Regions from separate parts of the Brevibacterium sp. Marseille-P9724 genome, predicted to be linked through region 1. Evidence: riboswitches for the same ligand, from Rfam matches in the RefSeq annotation. Region 1 holds a riboswitch; the other holds the start of a gene.

Region 1 (7,286 bases):
CTGGCTTTGAGAATGTCGAGTGCCTGCAGCGAGCGCACACCGGCCTGACAGAACAGCACCGTCAGCGGCGCATCGGACTTCGGAAGCTGTGCCCCTTCCAGGAGAGCGCTGAGCGGAACACTGTGCGCTCCGGGAATGGTCCCTGCGGCGTATTCGCGGGCTTCGCGCACGTCGATCAGCAGGGTGGGCTGGCCTGCCCGCAGGCGCGCTTCGAGGGCGGCCGGGGTGATGACGGCGGCGGAGTCGAGGTGGTCGACCGGTGCCCGCTCCGGGTCAGCGGCAACGGTGAGGGTTCGCATTGTGCTGGCCAGCCCGTCATAGATGAGAACGGAGCCGAGTGCTGGTTCGCCCACGCCGGCCAGAAGCTTGATGGCCTCCATCGTCATCAGCGTCCCGATGATTCCCGGCAGCACCCCGATGACTCCGGCTTCCGCACACGTGGGTGTGGATCCGGCGTCAGGGGCTTCTGGGTAGAGGTCGCGGTAGGTGCCGGTCTTGCCCGCCCAGAAGACGCCCACCTGGCCCGAAAAGCGCAGCACCGATCCCTGGATGACGGGTTTGCGCAGCATTTCGCACGCATCGGAGATGAGGTAGCGGGAATCGAAGCTGTCGGTGCCGTCTATGACAAGGTCAGCATCCCGCAGCACGTGCAGGGCGTTCTTGGCTGTCAGCCGGTCGGTGTGCAGGGTCAGTTCGATTCCGGGGAACAAACCGCGGCACACATCGGCTGCAGATTCGGCTTTCAGCCTGCCGATGTCGGATTCGGAGTGGATGACCTGGCGGTGCAGATTGCTGCGTTCGACAACATCGTCATCAATGATTTCGAGGTGGCCAACCCCCGCGGCGGCCAAATACTGCATCACAGGCGCTCCGAGTCCTCCCGCACCGACAACCGCGACCCGAGACTTCAGCAGCCGGGCCTGGCCTTGTTCACCGAAGCCGGCCAGGCCCATCTGCCTGCGGAAACGCTCAGCATCCTCCGGTGTCAGTCCAAGCGGCGTGTTATCGCTCACTGCGTGACCCCCATTCCGCGGAATCCTTCGGCCGGATCATGGCCGGTGACAAGCCCGTCGAAGCTGCTCGATGCAACAGCACCGTGTCGGCGCGTGGGGATCCTGCCGGCGCTTCGGGCCCAGCCGCCGGCTTCGACGGCCAAGCGCATAGCCCTTGCCATGGCGACGGGGTCTTCTGCACGCGTGACCGCACTTGCCAGAAGAACAGCCGAGCAGCCCAACTCCATTGCCAGCGACGCCTCGGACGCGGTGCCGATCCCGGCGTCCAGCACAACGGGAACAGAGGCGCGCGAGCAGATGAGTTCGATGTTGTGCGGATTGAGAATGCCCAGACCGGACCCGATCGGGGCACCCAGCGGCATGACGGCCGCAGCCCCGGCGGATTCGAGCCGCTTGGCTACAGCCGGGTCGTCCGAGGTGTAGACGTAGGGTACGAAGCCGCGCTCGGCGAGCATTTCGGTGGCTTCCAGCGTTGCAATGACATCCGGCAGGAGGGTTTTTTCGTCTGCGATGACTTCAACTTTCACCAGCGGGGTTTCGCAGGCTTCCCGGGCGAGTTCGGCGGTGAGCACTGCGTCCGCCGCGGTGTAGCATCCGGCGGTGTTCGGCAGCACCTTGATGTCCAGGTCGGACAGCATGGCAAACAGCGAACCGGCTTCTGTGGGGCTGTAGCGGCGCATGGCGACGGTAGTCAGTTCGGTCCCGGACTCCTGCAGGGCGGCACGCAGGTTCGCGTGGTCGACTGCCCCGCCGGTTCCCATGATCAGCCGGGATGTCAGAGTGGTCGGTCCGATTGTCAGCGGCTGCACGTCAGCCTCCCTGCACTGCTGTGACGATGTCGATGACGGCACCGTCTTCTACTTCCGTTCGCACCCAGCGTGCGCGCGGCACGACAGCGCCGTTGAGTGCTGCCGCGATGCCCGGTCGGCTGCCGTCGGCGGGTGTTCCGTCGGCTTTGAGCTGCGTGTTGGTCGTGCGGGCCACGACGTCAAGCACCGTGAGCCTGCCTTCGAGTTCCTGCACTGTGCCGTTGACCGTGATGCTCATGGGATTTTTCCTTCCGGGTGGGTCTCGGCGGCCTGGGCCGCCAAGCGGGAAATATAAGGGGTCAAAAGGATTCCGTGGCGGGACAGTCCTCCTGCGACGACAACCGCCGAGGTGCCAGCGGGGTTCGCTTCCGGTCCTGCTGACGAGTGGCAGGGCACCTCGGTCCGTGTGACCACCGGCATGTCGTCTTCGGCTGTCGGGCGGGCGCGGGTTGTCACGTCAACGAGGTCGCAGTCGCGCAGACCGGGAACGACGGTGACGGCGTCAGCCAGGAGGTCTGCAACACTGCCCAGGTCGGTTTCAGGGCGGTCTTCGCGCACGGATGCGCCGATGACGATTTCGCCGTTTGCCCGCGGCACAATGTAGACGCTTCGGCCTGCGACCACGGCGCGGACTGTCCGCTGCACAAGCGGACCGAAGCGCAGGCGGCTGTCGGGGGTGCGCACGCGGATGACGTCTCCGTATACGGGGCGCAGGGTCGGCTTGGCATCTTCGGGCAGGCCCGCGATCCCGGCGATGCCCATGCCCGCTGCCACGACAGTCGTGTCGAATGGGTGCTGTCTGCCGTCGGCGGTTTCCACTGTCGCCCCGGCAATGCGGGTGACGCGCTGGCGGACCACGGGACTCGACTCCAGTGCGCCGAGCATGACCTCCATGAGCCGGCGAGGGTCGATGCGGAGGTCACCGGGGATTTCGGCTCCGGCTGCCAGGCCGGGCGCCAGACCGGACTCAAGGCGGGCGAGCCCGCTTCCGGGCAGGTGATTGAATGTCAGACCGCGTGCGGCGTAGGCCCGCTCCATCCGCTCAAGGTGTTCGCGATCTCCGGAGTCTGCTGCCACCAGGAGTGTTCCCGCAGTTTCAAAGCCGACAGCCTCCGGGGCAACACCGAGCATTTTCAGAAACTCCGGGTATTCCTCGAGGGCCTTCTGCATAGTCGGCAGCAGACCGTCCTGGCCGAACTGGACTTCGGCGACTGGGGCGAGCATGCCGGCGGCCGCATAAGATGCTCCCAACGCCGGTTCGGGGTCGAAGACAGTGATGTCATGACCGCGGCGCTTCAGCCGCACAGCTGTGGCGAGTCCGAGAATTCCCGCCCCGATGACCGCTGTCTTCACCATTCTCCTCACGTCGGCATGATCCGCTTCGAGTGCTGATGGTCGGCCGCTTCGCCCTCTCAGCCGGGCGTGTCCCGGCTCCCATGAACCGCCCTCAGAGTAAGCCGCCCGCGGTGACGGAGCAAAAGCTGAGGAAGCACCGCTGGCAAGGTCCGGAAGAAACAAGCCTCATTAAGAAATATGTAGGCTCTCCGCTTAAAAGCGTCGGCGGTCTTGCGAACACGTGTAGACTGCCTTTCGCGTACGCCGTACCGAAACTCCGCACATTCGGGGGATCTGGCACGGCACCAGGCACGGGCACGAACACTGAATCTGCAATGAAGTGGAGGCTTAATGACCAGCGATGTTGTTTTGACGGTTGAGGGGCTGACTGTCAAACACGGGTCTCAAACCGCTCTCGATGATTTTTCATTCACGCTGCAGCGGGGCGAGATTCTCGGCATTGTCGGTGCCAACGGCGCCGGCAAATCTACACTTCTGAAGGTTCTTTCCGGCGGCATCATCCCCGACGAGGGCACGATCACCCTCGCAGATGAGAAGTTCGCCCCGGAAACCGAAGCCGAGGCCCGAGCCATCGGCGTCGGCTACATCCCTCAGCGCATCTCGGTGGATGAGGACCAGACCGTCTACCACGCGATGTTCCGCACCTCGTACCTGTCGAAGCTCACGGATGAGGAAAAGCGCGCTGAAGCAACCCGCCTCCTGGAAGACAACGGGGTTGCCATCTCTGCTGACGAGCAGATGCGCGACCTTGTTCAGGCCGAGCGCACAATGGTGGAGATCCTGCGGCTGGCCAACGAGGAAACGGCCCTGATCCTGCTGGATGAGGTTTCTGCTTCCTTCAACGACCACGAAATCTCGCTGGTGCACGACCTCATCATCCGCCTGTCCAAGCAGGGCCGCGCCATCATCTATGTTTCCCACCGCCTGGACGAACTGCAGTCACTGTCGAACCGCATTGCAGTGATCAGAGACGGCAGGCTTCGCTCAATCCTGGTTCCCCGCGAAGCTGACCGCGACACGATCACAGTCGAAATCTTCGATACCGAAGCTCCCGTTCCCACCAAGAAGCGCGGCGAGATCGGCGATGAGATCCTGCGGTTCGAGGATGTCGCCCTCGACGACAAGCTCTCACCGACCACGTTCTCCCTCCACAAGGGTGAGATCTTCGGCATCACGGGACTGCGCCGATCCGGTGTGGAACAGCTGGCCGACATCATCAGCGGCAAGGCTGCCCACACCTCCGGCACGATTGTCGTCAACGGCGAAGAGAAGAGCTTCTCCAGCCCGGAAGATGCACTGCGGGCGGGAATCTTCACCCTGGGAGAAACTGACGGTCAGGTTGACTACGGCGAAGGCAATAACCTCGCGTCCGAGTACTCCAAAATCGACGAAGACGATCAGTCGTTCACCGACCAGGTCCAGAGCTTCAGGGAACTCGTCAGCACCCTCCAGGAGCTGCGGGTCAAAACTCCGAGCATTCACCGCAAGGTCGGCGAACTGTCCGGAGGCGACCAGCAGAAGCTCGCTGTCGCCAAGTCCCTGCACAGCGATGCGAACATCTTCGTGCTCAACCAGCCCACCCGCGGAGTTGACGAACTTTCGCGCCAGGCCGTGTACAAGCTCCTGGAAGAGGTCACCAGCCGCGGCAGCGCCTGCGTCCTGCTGTCATCCGATATCAGCGAACTGCTCGCCCTGAGCGACAGAGTCGCTGTTATGCGCGAAAACAGGCTCATCGGCCCGCACGAGACCGACAGCTTCACAGAAGACACAATCATGATGATCGCCCTGGGCTACACCCCGTTCCGCACAACAAGCAAGCGACGCTCGTCATCGAACACCGAAGAAACCGCCGAGGAGACCACCGACGCTGGTGTTCAAGGTGAGATTGAATGAGTTTCAACTTTCTTCGCCGCTCACCACAGCAGCGAGATGAAGTGCAGACTGACGAACCCTATGTGCCCGATATTTCACACGTGATGCAGACCCCGCCGAACTCAGATACCCCCACGCCAGCCTCTCCGCAGACCGGCCACCACTACGGCGCCCTACAGCCTCAGGTCGCTGCCGGTTCAAACTATCCAGTGCGGCCGTGGCAGGAAGAACCGCCGGGCCCCGGGCGCGCCTTTCACACCGACCTGGACGACTACGACGCCCCTGAATCTTTCGAAGTTGACTACCCAGACACTCCTGATGATCCCCCGCCAGTTGAAGCAGAAAGCGCCGACGACCCACCCCGCGACCATTTTGCGATAACCTTTGACAACGCAGGCGAACAGGATCTCCCAGCTGAGACCTACACCACCGAAAGCCCCGCAGAGGACCTTTCGGCCGAACCCACGCCGTTGTTCACTGAAGTGCGCGGTTATACTACTAGTGCCAATAACGAAGGACCTCAGTTCCTGCAGAGCTCTGAAGGAACTGAGCACTTCGACGATTCTTCTTCCGAGGAGACCGATCCTCGGTCAGAAACGAAAGAGAACACTATGTCAGCAAATATTCAGGCGTCGCTTCGCAGCCTCCTCGAAATCGAAGGCGCTACGGGTGCCGCAATCGTCGACATCGCCTCGGGCATGGAGCTTGGAACCGGCGGCAGCCCGAACTTTGACCTCAACGTCGCCGCTGCCGGCAACTCGAATGTTATTCGCGCAAAGCTTGCCACCATCGCCGACCTGGGCATCAACGAGCACATCGAAGACATCATGATTACGCTCGAATCGCAGTACCACCTGCTGAGCGTTCTCAACACTTCGGCAACAGAAGGCCTGTTCATCTACCTCGTCCTGGACCGCCGTCACGCGAACCTGGCACTCGCACGCCACAAGCTGCGCAAGCTTTCCGAGCAGATCTCAGTCTGATCCGAGGTTCAGCCCGAACTGCTTGAGCAAAAGGGCCTGTGGGAGCAGCGTCCGCTGTCCCCACAGGCCCTTTTGCTATCGGTTTTCGTATGGTTGCGGTTCAGTACCGCCGCTGCGGTTTCTGGCAGGCGGGACACCAGTGGGATGTGCGCCCGGCGATCGTGCTGCTGCGCACAGTTTCACCGCAGCGGGTACACGCGGTGCCGGCTTTTCCGTAGACGCCGAGGCTGCGGTCGAAATATCCCGATTCGACTCGTTTATGACCCTCACCAATGGCCAGTCGAGTCGTCATTCCAGTGGTGATTCGATAGGGACTCGACTCCCCTACGCGGGCTGGCTAGGCCGTCAGTGACGTGGTCGAGCGTACTGCTCCTCACATTCGACGAGCTCACGCTTCGGGCGTCACGAGCTCCGCCCTCGCCCAACGCGCGATCATCCGGAGTTGTGGATGCTCGCTCACGATCGCTCGCTGACGGTCTGCGGGCAGCCCGATCTCGTGCAGGAGATTCAGGATCACCACGCCCGTCGTCACCTCGACGACGGCGACGAGCTCGTCGAACTCGTGCCTGGGGGTGCGTCCCTCGTGAGCCAGGTCGTTGCGGGCCTTTACCGTCCTGCTGGCCCATCGTTCAACATCAGGAACGAGCACCGACACCGCCTCCTGGTCAGGCCGATTGACAAGAGCCTCGAGCCGGTCGCGGAGAGTCATGTCGTTGCGGATCGCGGACTTGAGCCGCTCCCGCTGATCCTCCGGAGCGACCTCAAGCATCGCCTCGCGCATCTTTTTGAACTCAGCGTTCGGCATCGGGAGCTCTTCGATTCCGAGCGCCCGATGGAGGGCTTCGGCAGCGCCGACCGCCATGAGAAGACGGCTCTCGACGTACTGCGCTGGCGCGTACAGGAGCGCCAAGATCAGGTCCGTCGAGGCCCGGAGGCGATTATGCACCGCACACCATCGCGGGACGATCTCCTGGAAGGGGATGTCACTGCAGGTGAAGAACACTCTGCGGTGCTCGATGGCCTTTGCATCCCGCTCCCCCACGGCGGCGGGCGAGTAGAGCACCTCGACATAACGCTCCATCGGATGCCGTTCGGCCCCCGGCCCGTCTGCCTTCAGTTTCAGCCGCAGCCAGATCACCCCGGCAGCACGATGGGTCGCGAGCGAGATCAGGTCCTGCAGAGACTTCGCGGACGCAAGCGCTTCCTCGAAGGAGCACGCGTCCGGCGGAGCGATCTGCAGGAAGACCGTGTCG
Region 2 (7,286 bases), on a different contig from region 1:
TTCTGCACGAGTGCTGCCGTCGAGGCCGGCTTGGGATCAGCCGACAGCACCACCGCGGCACCCAACGACAGCGGAGTGAGAATCGAGGTGTGCAAGGCCGCGGGATTCCACAGGGGAGAGGCAGTCTGCACCACGTCGTAGCCGTCGATTCCCATGGCGTGTGCAACAGCAGGCTGCGCTTCGGCAAGGCCGGCGTGCGTGAACACCGCGCCGCGCGGAATTCCGTCAACAAGGTCAATGTACTGAATAAGCGCGGTCGCGGCGTCTTCGTATTCAGCTTCCGTGTACGGGTCGACAGCGTCGATGGTCGTTTCGAAAACAGTGCTGCCAAAACGACCGGTTCCACCGCGACCATCTGCCTGCCGAACACGACCGGCGTCGGACACAATCCACTCGATGCCCAGGTCAACGCGTTTGGCGGCTTTCCACAGTTCGGCGGACACAAGAGCAACTTCAATGCCCGCGTGGCTGATGACTGCTTCGAGGTCACCCGAATCCATCTTCGGGTTCAGGGGAACGGGAATCGCCCCGAGGTACCACGCGCCGAACAGCGTATATGCGGCTGAAGCGCTGTTGAGGGTCATCACGCCGATCCGATCACCGGGAAACACCTGGTGAGCGGCGAGCACCGCGGCCGCCCGCCGCGCCCTATCGTCCAGCTGCGCGTAGGTCACGCGCTCTGTCGGAGTGACCAGTGCGATACGGTCCCCATGGTCGGAAACAACGTTCTGCAGCATGGTGGTGAGCTTCACAGCTTCTCCTGTCGATAAAATTCCGGCCCGGTCGACTTTATCGCGAATACGCTGAATTCGGCGGGTTTTCTTATTTCAAATGGATTGCAAAATCGCGGTGTCACCAGGCCGAACCTTGTCCATCCCACACCCGCCCCGAGACTGCATGGAGGTTGTGATGCGAAGCCCTCTTCCTCCTCGTGAGGGGATCAGCGCAAACCGCCTGCGTGCTCCCGGCGGGAACCAGACCTCCGCAAAAGCCCACCTGCCGGTGCCGAAGACCGTTCACGCGTGGCTGGCTCAGGAATTCCCCGACCACTCTCCGCAGGAGCGCACCTGGCTGACCGAACACCCCGACGGCGGATGCCTGACAGATGAAACCGGCCGCCCAGTCGGCCCGGAAGATCCCGTCATTCCCGGCGGCTTCTACTTCTTCCACCGGCCGGTTCCGCACGAAGATCCCGTCCCCTTTGACCTCACCGTCCTCTATGAAGATCGCGACATCGTGGTGGTCGACAAACCGCATTTCCTCGCTTCGACCCCCAACGGCCGCTTTGTGCGCCAGTCGGCGGTGACTCGCCTGCGCGTTGAGCTGAACGAACCTGATTTGGTTGCCGTTCACCGGCTAGACCGCGTGACCGCAGGCCTGCTGCTGTTCTCACGGCGCCGCGAAACCCGAGGCGCCTACCAGGTTCTCTTCCAAAACCGCCGCGTGCACAAGACCTACCGCGCGCTCGCCTGGCTGCCGCCCGACTTCGACCCTGAGACCCTGCCTGCCGTCCGCCGCACCCGCCTGCACAAAACCAAGGGCGAGCGCCAAGTGGTCGAACTGCCCGGGAACCCCAACACCGAAACCCGCCTGCGGTTCGAGGGCATCCGCGGCTGGGCTGCCCGCAGGCTTCCGCCGGAATCGGCACCCCTCGTAGGGCCGAAAGCCTCGACGCCGGCTCACGAGGCGGAGCTCACCTCGATCGGAGAGTTCGCCTTGGAGCCGGTCACCGGGAAGACCCACCAGCTGCGCGTACACCTCAACGGGCTGGGCGTCCCGATGGTGGGTGATCCCGTCTACCCGGCCGATTGGGCACCGGACCCGTACGATTTCTCCGACCCGCTGCAGCTGGTGGCAGACGGGCTGCGCTTTGCCGATCCGCTCAGCGGGAAGGAACGGGAGTTCCAGTCGAACTTCCCGCTCACGCTGCCGGAGGGGCCGGCTCGGTGAATGTGCTCAGGCGACCATTGAGGACACCATGCCTGTCAGGTAGGGGACCAGCCAGATGGCCCACACAGTGACAGAGAATCTGTGGAAGACGGCCTTGGCCCGCTGGGTGCCCTTGATCATCACGATGAGAGCCCAGAAGAAGTGCACTGCCATGAGGATGAGCGCGATCAGGCCGGTGATCGCCATGGTGATCGACAGAATCTGGGCGAGAGAACCATCGGGTGCGTTCGACATTGTCGATGCGCCGGCGGCAGCAATGCGGCGCATCACCTCGGTCCCTGACGCATCGAAGAGCAGACCCATTCCGAACAGGGCCACGTGCGGCCAGGTGAGGGTCTTCTTCAGACGCTCGGCCCACACGCCGATCGTGTAGAAGACCAGTGCCAGTGAAATGAGGACAATCGCAAGAATCAGCATGCCTTCAGCTTGGCGTGCTCAATTCTTCGGCACATCGCGCAGAAAGCTGAATTCGGGGTCATACTTTCGGCTGATTCTGCGCTTCACCCGCATCGGGAAGACCAGCGCGAACCCCTTAGGATAGGTTCATAAAAACACCGCGGATGTCATGCGAATGGCACGCGGTTATGGTCTCTACCGGAGGAAGGGTTCTCTTGCCAGAGGTTCACCAGCATTTCAAAGACGCAGAAGATCCGTTTTCGCTTACCGGTCTGACCTATGACGACGTCCTGCTGCTGCCGGGAGACACAGACGTCATCCCGTCGGAGGCCACAACGAAAACTCGCCTGACGCGCGAACTCGACATTGCGGTTCCGCTGGTCTCAGCCGCTATGGACACCGTGACGGAATCCCGCATGGCAATCGCCATGGCCCGCTTCGGCGGTGTGGGAATCATTCACCGCAACCTGTCGAAAGAAGATCAGGCCGCTCAGGTCGACTATGTGAAGCGCTCGGAATCGGGAATGATCACCGATCCGGTGACGATCACTGCTGAAAAGTCACTCGAAGAGCTTGACCACATGTGCGGTCAGTACCGCATTTCCGGCCTTCCGGTGGTTGATGATGACAACACTCTCGTGGGCATCATCACCAACCGCGACCTCCGCTTTGTGCCGCGCACTGACTTCGCCACCACCACGGTCGGCGAAATCATGACGAAGATGCCGCTTATCACCGCTCCCCACAATGTGTCCGCCGAAAAGGCCTACGAACTGCTGGCGGAGCACAAGATCGAAAAGCTTCCGCTGGTTGACGAGAACAACAAGATCCAGGGCCTTATAACGGTCAAGGACTTCGTCAAGCGCGACGAATACCCCAACGCCTCAAAGGACGGCGAAGGCCGCCTGCTCGTGGGTGCTGCGGTCGGCTTCTACGGCGATGCTTTTGAGCGGGCGGGTCTGCTGGCCGAAGCAGGTGTGGACGTCCTGGTGGTCGACACCGCCAATGGCCACGCCCGCGGTGTGACCGACATGATCACGTCGCTCAAAAAGGATCCGGCGTTTAAGGACGTGCAGGTCATCGGCGGCAATGTGGCCACCCGCGCGGGAGCTCAGGCGCTCATCGACGCCGGGGCTGACGCCATCAAGGTGGGTGTGGGCCCGGGCTCCATCTGCACCACGCGCATTGTCGCCGGTGTGGGTGTCCCGCAGGTCACCGCAATCAACCTGGCCTACCAGGCTGCCCGCGAAGCCGGTGTGCCGGTCATCGGCGATGGCGGCCTGCAGTATTCGGGCGACATCGGCAAGGCTCTTGTCGCCGGTGCCGATTCGGTCATGCTCGGTTCGCTGCTGGCAGGCTGTGAGGAAAGCCCCGGCGAACTCATCCTGGTCAACGGCAAGCAGTACAAGGCATACCGCGGTATGGGCTCACTTGGGGCTATGGCTCCGCGCAAGGGACGCTCCTATTCCAAAGACCGCTACTTCCAGGCCGATGTCGTCACCGACACCGACCTTGTGCCCGAAGGCATTGAGGGCCGCGTTTCCTACCGCGGTCCGCTGCGCCAGGTGGCCTATCAGCTCACGGGCGGCCTGCGCCAGACCATGTTCTACGTGGGTGCGCGCTCCATTGCCGAACTGAAGGCCAAGGGCCAGTTCGTGCGCCTGACCACGGCGGGTCTGAAGGAAAGCCACCCGCACGACATTCAGATCACCCAGGAAGCCCCCAACTACCACTGATCCGCCGCAGCCGATCCGGCTGTCTGTGATCGTCTTCTGTGCGCCCGTGCCTATGGCCGGGCGCACAGCTGTCTGCTCACGAGGCGGAGGTCGCGGCCGCCGGGCCCGCTGCGCTGGTCTGCGGTACAGGATTGGGTCTGCGTCGTGGGCTTGCGCTGTCGGTCTGTGTCAGGGGTGGGTGTTAGGGTGAGCGAAGTGACACGGGGTGCCGCCACGCGGCGGCTGAGATTAACCCGTTGAACCTGTGTGGTTAGGACCAGCGAAGGGATGTCATGGAACTCAAAGACTATGCGGGCGCACTGCTTGAAACTCTGCGGCAGCGCACGCCGCTCGTGCAGTGCATTGTGAACACGGTCGTTCAGCAGTTCGCCGCAAATGTGCTTTTGGCGGCAGGTGCCAGCCCCGCCATGATCGATCATGAAGCCGACGCTGCAGACTTCGCCGAAATCGCAGACGGCCTGCTCATCAACTTCGGCACACCAACATCGCACCAGTACCTGTCAGCTGACGGTGCCATCGACACTTTCGCTCAGTCCGGCAAACCGTGGGTGCTCGACCCCGTGGGCTTTGGGATTTCCGCGCACCGCACCTCCAGGATTATGCGCGCTCTGAACAGCGGCCCGGCCATTGTGCGCGGCAATGCCTCCGAAATCATCGGCCTGGCCCAGCAGTCCGGCAGCGCCCGCGGAACCGACTCAACGCACTCAGTCGACGACGCCCTGGCAGCCGCGGCAAGCCTCGCCCAGGCCGGCATTGTCGCCGCCGTTTCTGGGGAGTCTGACGCCATTGTGTTCGCCGACGACTCCGCAACCCACACCGTGACGATCACAGGCGGCAGTCCCTATATGCCCAGCGTCATCGGCACCGGGTGCTCGCTCGGAGCGCTTACCGCCGCCTACGCCGCGACAGCTGCCCACACCCGGCAGACACAGGACCTCAGCCCCCGGGTGAGAACAGGCATGGCCGCGGCAGCAGCGCACCTGCACTTCACCTCGGCCGCCCAGGCAGCCCACACACAAGCCAGCGGACCCGGAACATTCGCCGCGCACTTCCTCGATGGCCTGCACGCCGTGGGGCCAGACGACCTGGCCCGCATTGAGACCGCGTGGACAACGGGAGGAACCGCATGAGCGCACCACTGGACCGCCTGTCCGACTACCGCACCGACCTCTACCTGGTCACTGACACCGCCATGGCCGAAAGCGCCGGGCGCACGGTGGCCGAGACCGTCGCCCAGGCAGTTGCCGGGGGAGTGGGCATCGTGCAGGTGCGCGATAAGCACATTGACGACGCAGGCTTCGAAAAGCTCACCCTGAGCGTGCTCGATGCCGTTGAGCGCGCACGCGCTGAGCACAGCATCAAAACTGACGTCCCCGTCTTCGTCAATGACCGCGTCGATGTCGCAGCCCGCCTTCTGGAGCGCGGCAGAAAAGTCCACGTGCACGTGGGTCAAGGCGACATGTCGGCAGACGATGTGCGCCAGCGCATCGGTGCGGAACCGCTGCTGGGTGTTTCAGCCCAGGAGCCCGAACACTTTGCGCGCGCTCGAAGCCAGAACGTCGATCTGGTCGGCATCGGGCCGGTGTACGCCACCCAGACCAAAGAGACCGGACGCAGTGCCATCGGCCCGGAAGGTTTCCGCGACCGCGCCGGAAAAGCGGGCCTGCCCGCATTTGCCATCGGCGGGATCAAAGACCACAACGCCGCAGCGCTGCGCGGTACGGGTGCCGCGGGAATCTGCGTTGTGTCAGCCATCATGACCGCAACAAACCCGGCCGGAGCAGCCCGGGACATTCTGGCGGCCTACACAGGAGAAAGCTTATGACCGCAGCAGACCATCGTCCTCCCGTCGCCGTCACCATCGCCGGCACCGACCCTTCCGGCGGTGCGGGAATCCAGGCGGATCTGAAAACCTTCACGGCTCGCGGCGCATATGGAGCCAGCATCATCACGGCCCTCGTAGCGCAGAACACCCACGGAGTCAGCCGCATCTACGAGATCGACCACGACTTCGTAATCGACCAGTTCGATTCGGTCGTCGATGACATCCACGTTGACGCGAGCAAATCCGGCATGCTAGGCACACCGGAACTCGTGCAGACCACGGCAGACTATGCGGCGGCCGGCAGACTGGGCTTTTTGGTGGTCGACCCCGTCATGGTCGCAACCTCCGGCCACCGACTGCTGGCAGAGAGCGCAATCGACGCGGTGCGCACTGCTCTGCTGCCGCAAGCCGGTCTCATCACTCCCAACCTGCCTGAAGCAGCACTCCTGCTGGGGGATGAACAAGACGAAGCCGGCACTCCCGCACAGATGCGTGAACAGGCCGCCCGCCTGCTGAAAATGGGGCCGAGGGCCGTGCTTCTCAAAGGCGGGCACGCAGCAGACTCCATCGTCACAGACATCCTCGCGGTTGCCGAAGGCGACGACATCGCGTGGCGCGAATTCAGCCACCCGCGCGTCTTTTCGGCCAACACCCACGGCACCGGCTGCACGCTTTCGGCGGCCATAGCCGCAGAGGTCGCCCACCGCAGGCACGCCCTGGAGGCTGCGGGAGAAGACCCTGCGGGCGCTTCGAGCGGGGAGGCGCTGGGGGATGCCGTCGGTGCGGCACTTGACTACCTGGCCCGCGCCATCGGCAGCGCAGCCGACTGGCAGCTGTCGCTGAACTCCGACGGTGCCCACGGGCCGGTCGACCACATTGTCGACATCACCCGCTGAGCGCAGAGCACTGAACGCTGCAGCAGTGTCCGCACAGTGCTGAGCACATCAGCGCACCCCTGCAATAGACCGAAGCGGAACAACGACCGCAAAACGACTGTCAGGAGACACAATGAGCGAATTCATCGCAGGCCCCCACAGCCGTGAACTCTGGGAACACGTGGCCCCCATCATCAACGACATCGAAGCCCTGCCCTTCATCGAACAGCTCTCGGACGGCAGCCTCGACCCGAAGGTCTTCGTCCACTACCTGCTGCAGGACGAGGTCTACCTGGACGGCTACGGCCGGGCAATGGCCCAGCTGTCGAGCAAGTCCTCCCGCAACGACGACATGGAGTTCTGGGCAGGAGCGACATCAGAAGCCGTTGTTGCCGAAAACGAACTCCACGAAGCCGTCTTCGCAGACGAGGGCTTCGCCCCGCTGGTCAGGGAAATCCAGCAGGAAACCGCGCAGGCTCGCGGTCTGCGCCACGGTGAGCGCGG

The links. Region 1 has a riboswitch for thiamine pyrophosphate ahead of GC119_RS08310 (FAD-dependent oxidoreductase). Riboswitches for the same ligand answer to the same signal wherever they lie in the genome.
Region 2: linked by a shared signal. The riboswitch ahead of thiM (hydroxyethylthiazole kinase) and the one ahead of GC119_RS08310 (FAD-dependent oxidoreductase) in region 1 are both predicted to bind thiamine pyrophosphate.

Annotation. Positions count from the first base shown of each region.
Region 1 covers NZ_LR722996.1:4,865-12,150, reverse strand. The annotation lists gene GC119_RS08325 (ThiF family adenylyltransferase) at 1-1,013, opposite strand, end outside; gene GC119_RS08320 (thiazole synthase) at 1,010-1,822, opposite strand; gene thiS (sulfur carrier protein ThiS) at 1,824-2,060, opposite strand; gene GC119_RS08310 (FAD-dependent oxidoreductase) at 2,057-3,178, opposite strand; TPP riboswitch at 3,164-3,270, opposite strand; gene GC119_RS08305 (ATP-binding cassette domain-containing protein) at 3,509-5,071, shown strand; gene GC119_RS11080 (roadblock/LC7 domain-containing protein) at 5,068-6,033, shown strand; gene GC119_RS11275 (zinc finger domain-containing protein) at 6,134-6,325, opposite strand; gene GC119_RS08290 (HEPN domain-containing protein) at 6,422-7,286, opposite strand, start outside.
Region 2 covers NZ_LR722999.1:4,818-12,103, reverse strand. The annotation lists gene GC119_RS09845 (AMP-binding protein) at 1-752, opposite strand, end outside; gene GC119_RS09840 (pseudouridine synthase) at 910-1,950, shown strand; gene GC119_RS09835 (HsmA family protein) at 1,957-2,367, opposite strand; gene guaB (IMP dehydrogenase) at 2,562-4,082, shown strand; TPP riboswitch at 4,274-4,367, shown strand; gene thiM (hydroxyethylthiazole kinase) at 4,355-5,212, shown strand; gene thiE (thiamine phosphate synthase) at 5,209-5,907, shown strand; gene thiD (bifunctional hydroxymethylpyrimidine kinase/phosphomethylpyrimidine kinase) at 5,904-6,803, shown strand; gene GC119_RS09810 (TenA family protein) at 6,916-7,286, shown strand, end outside.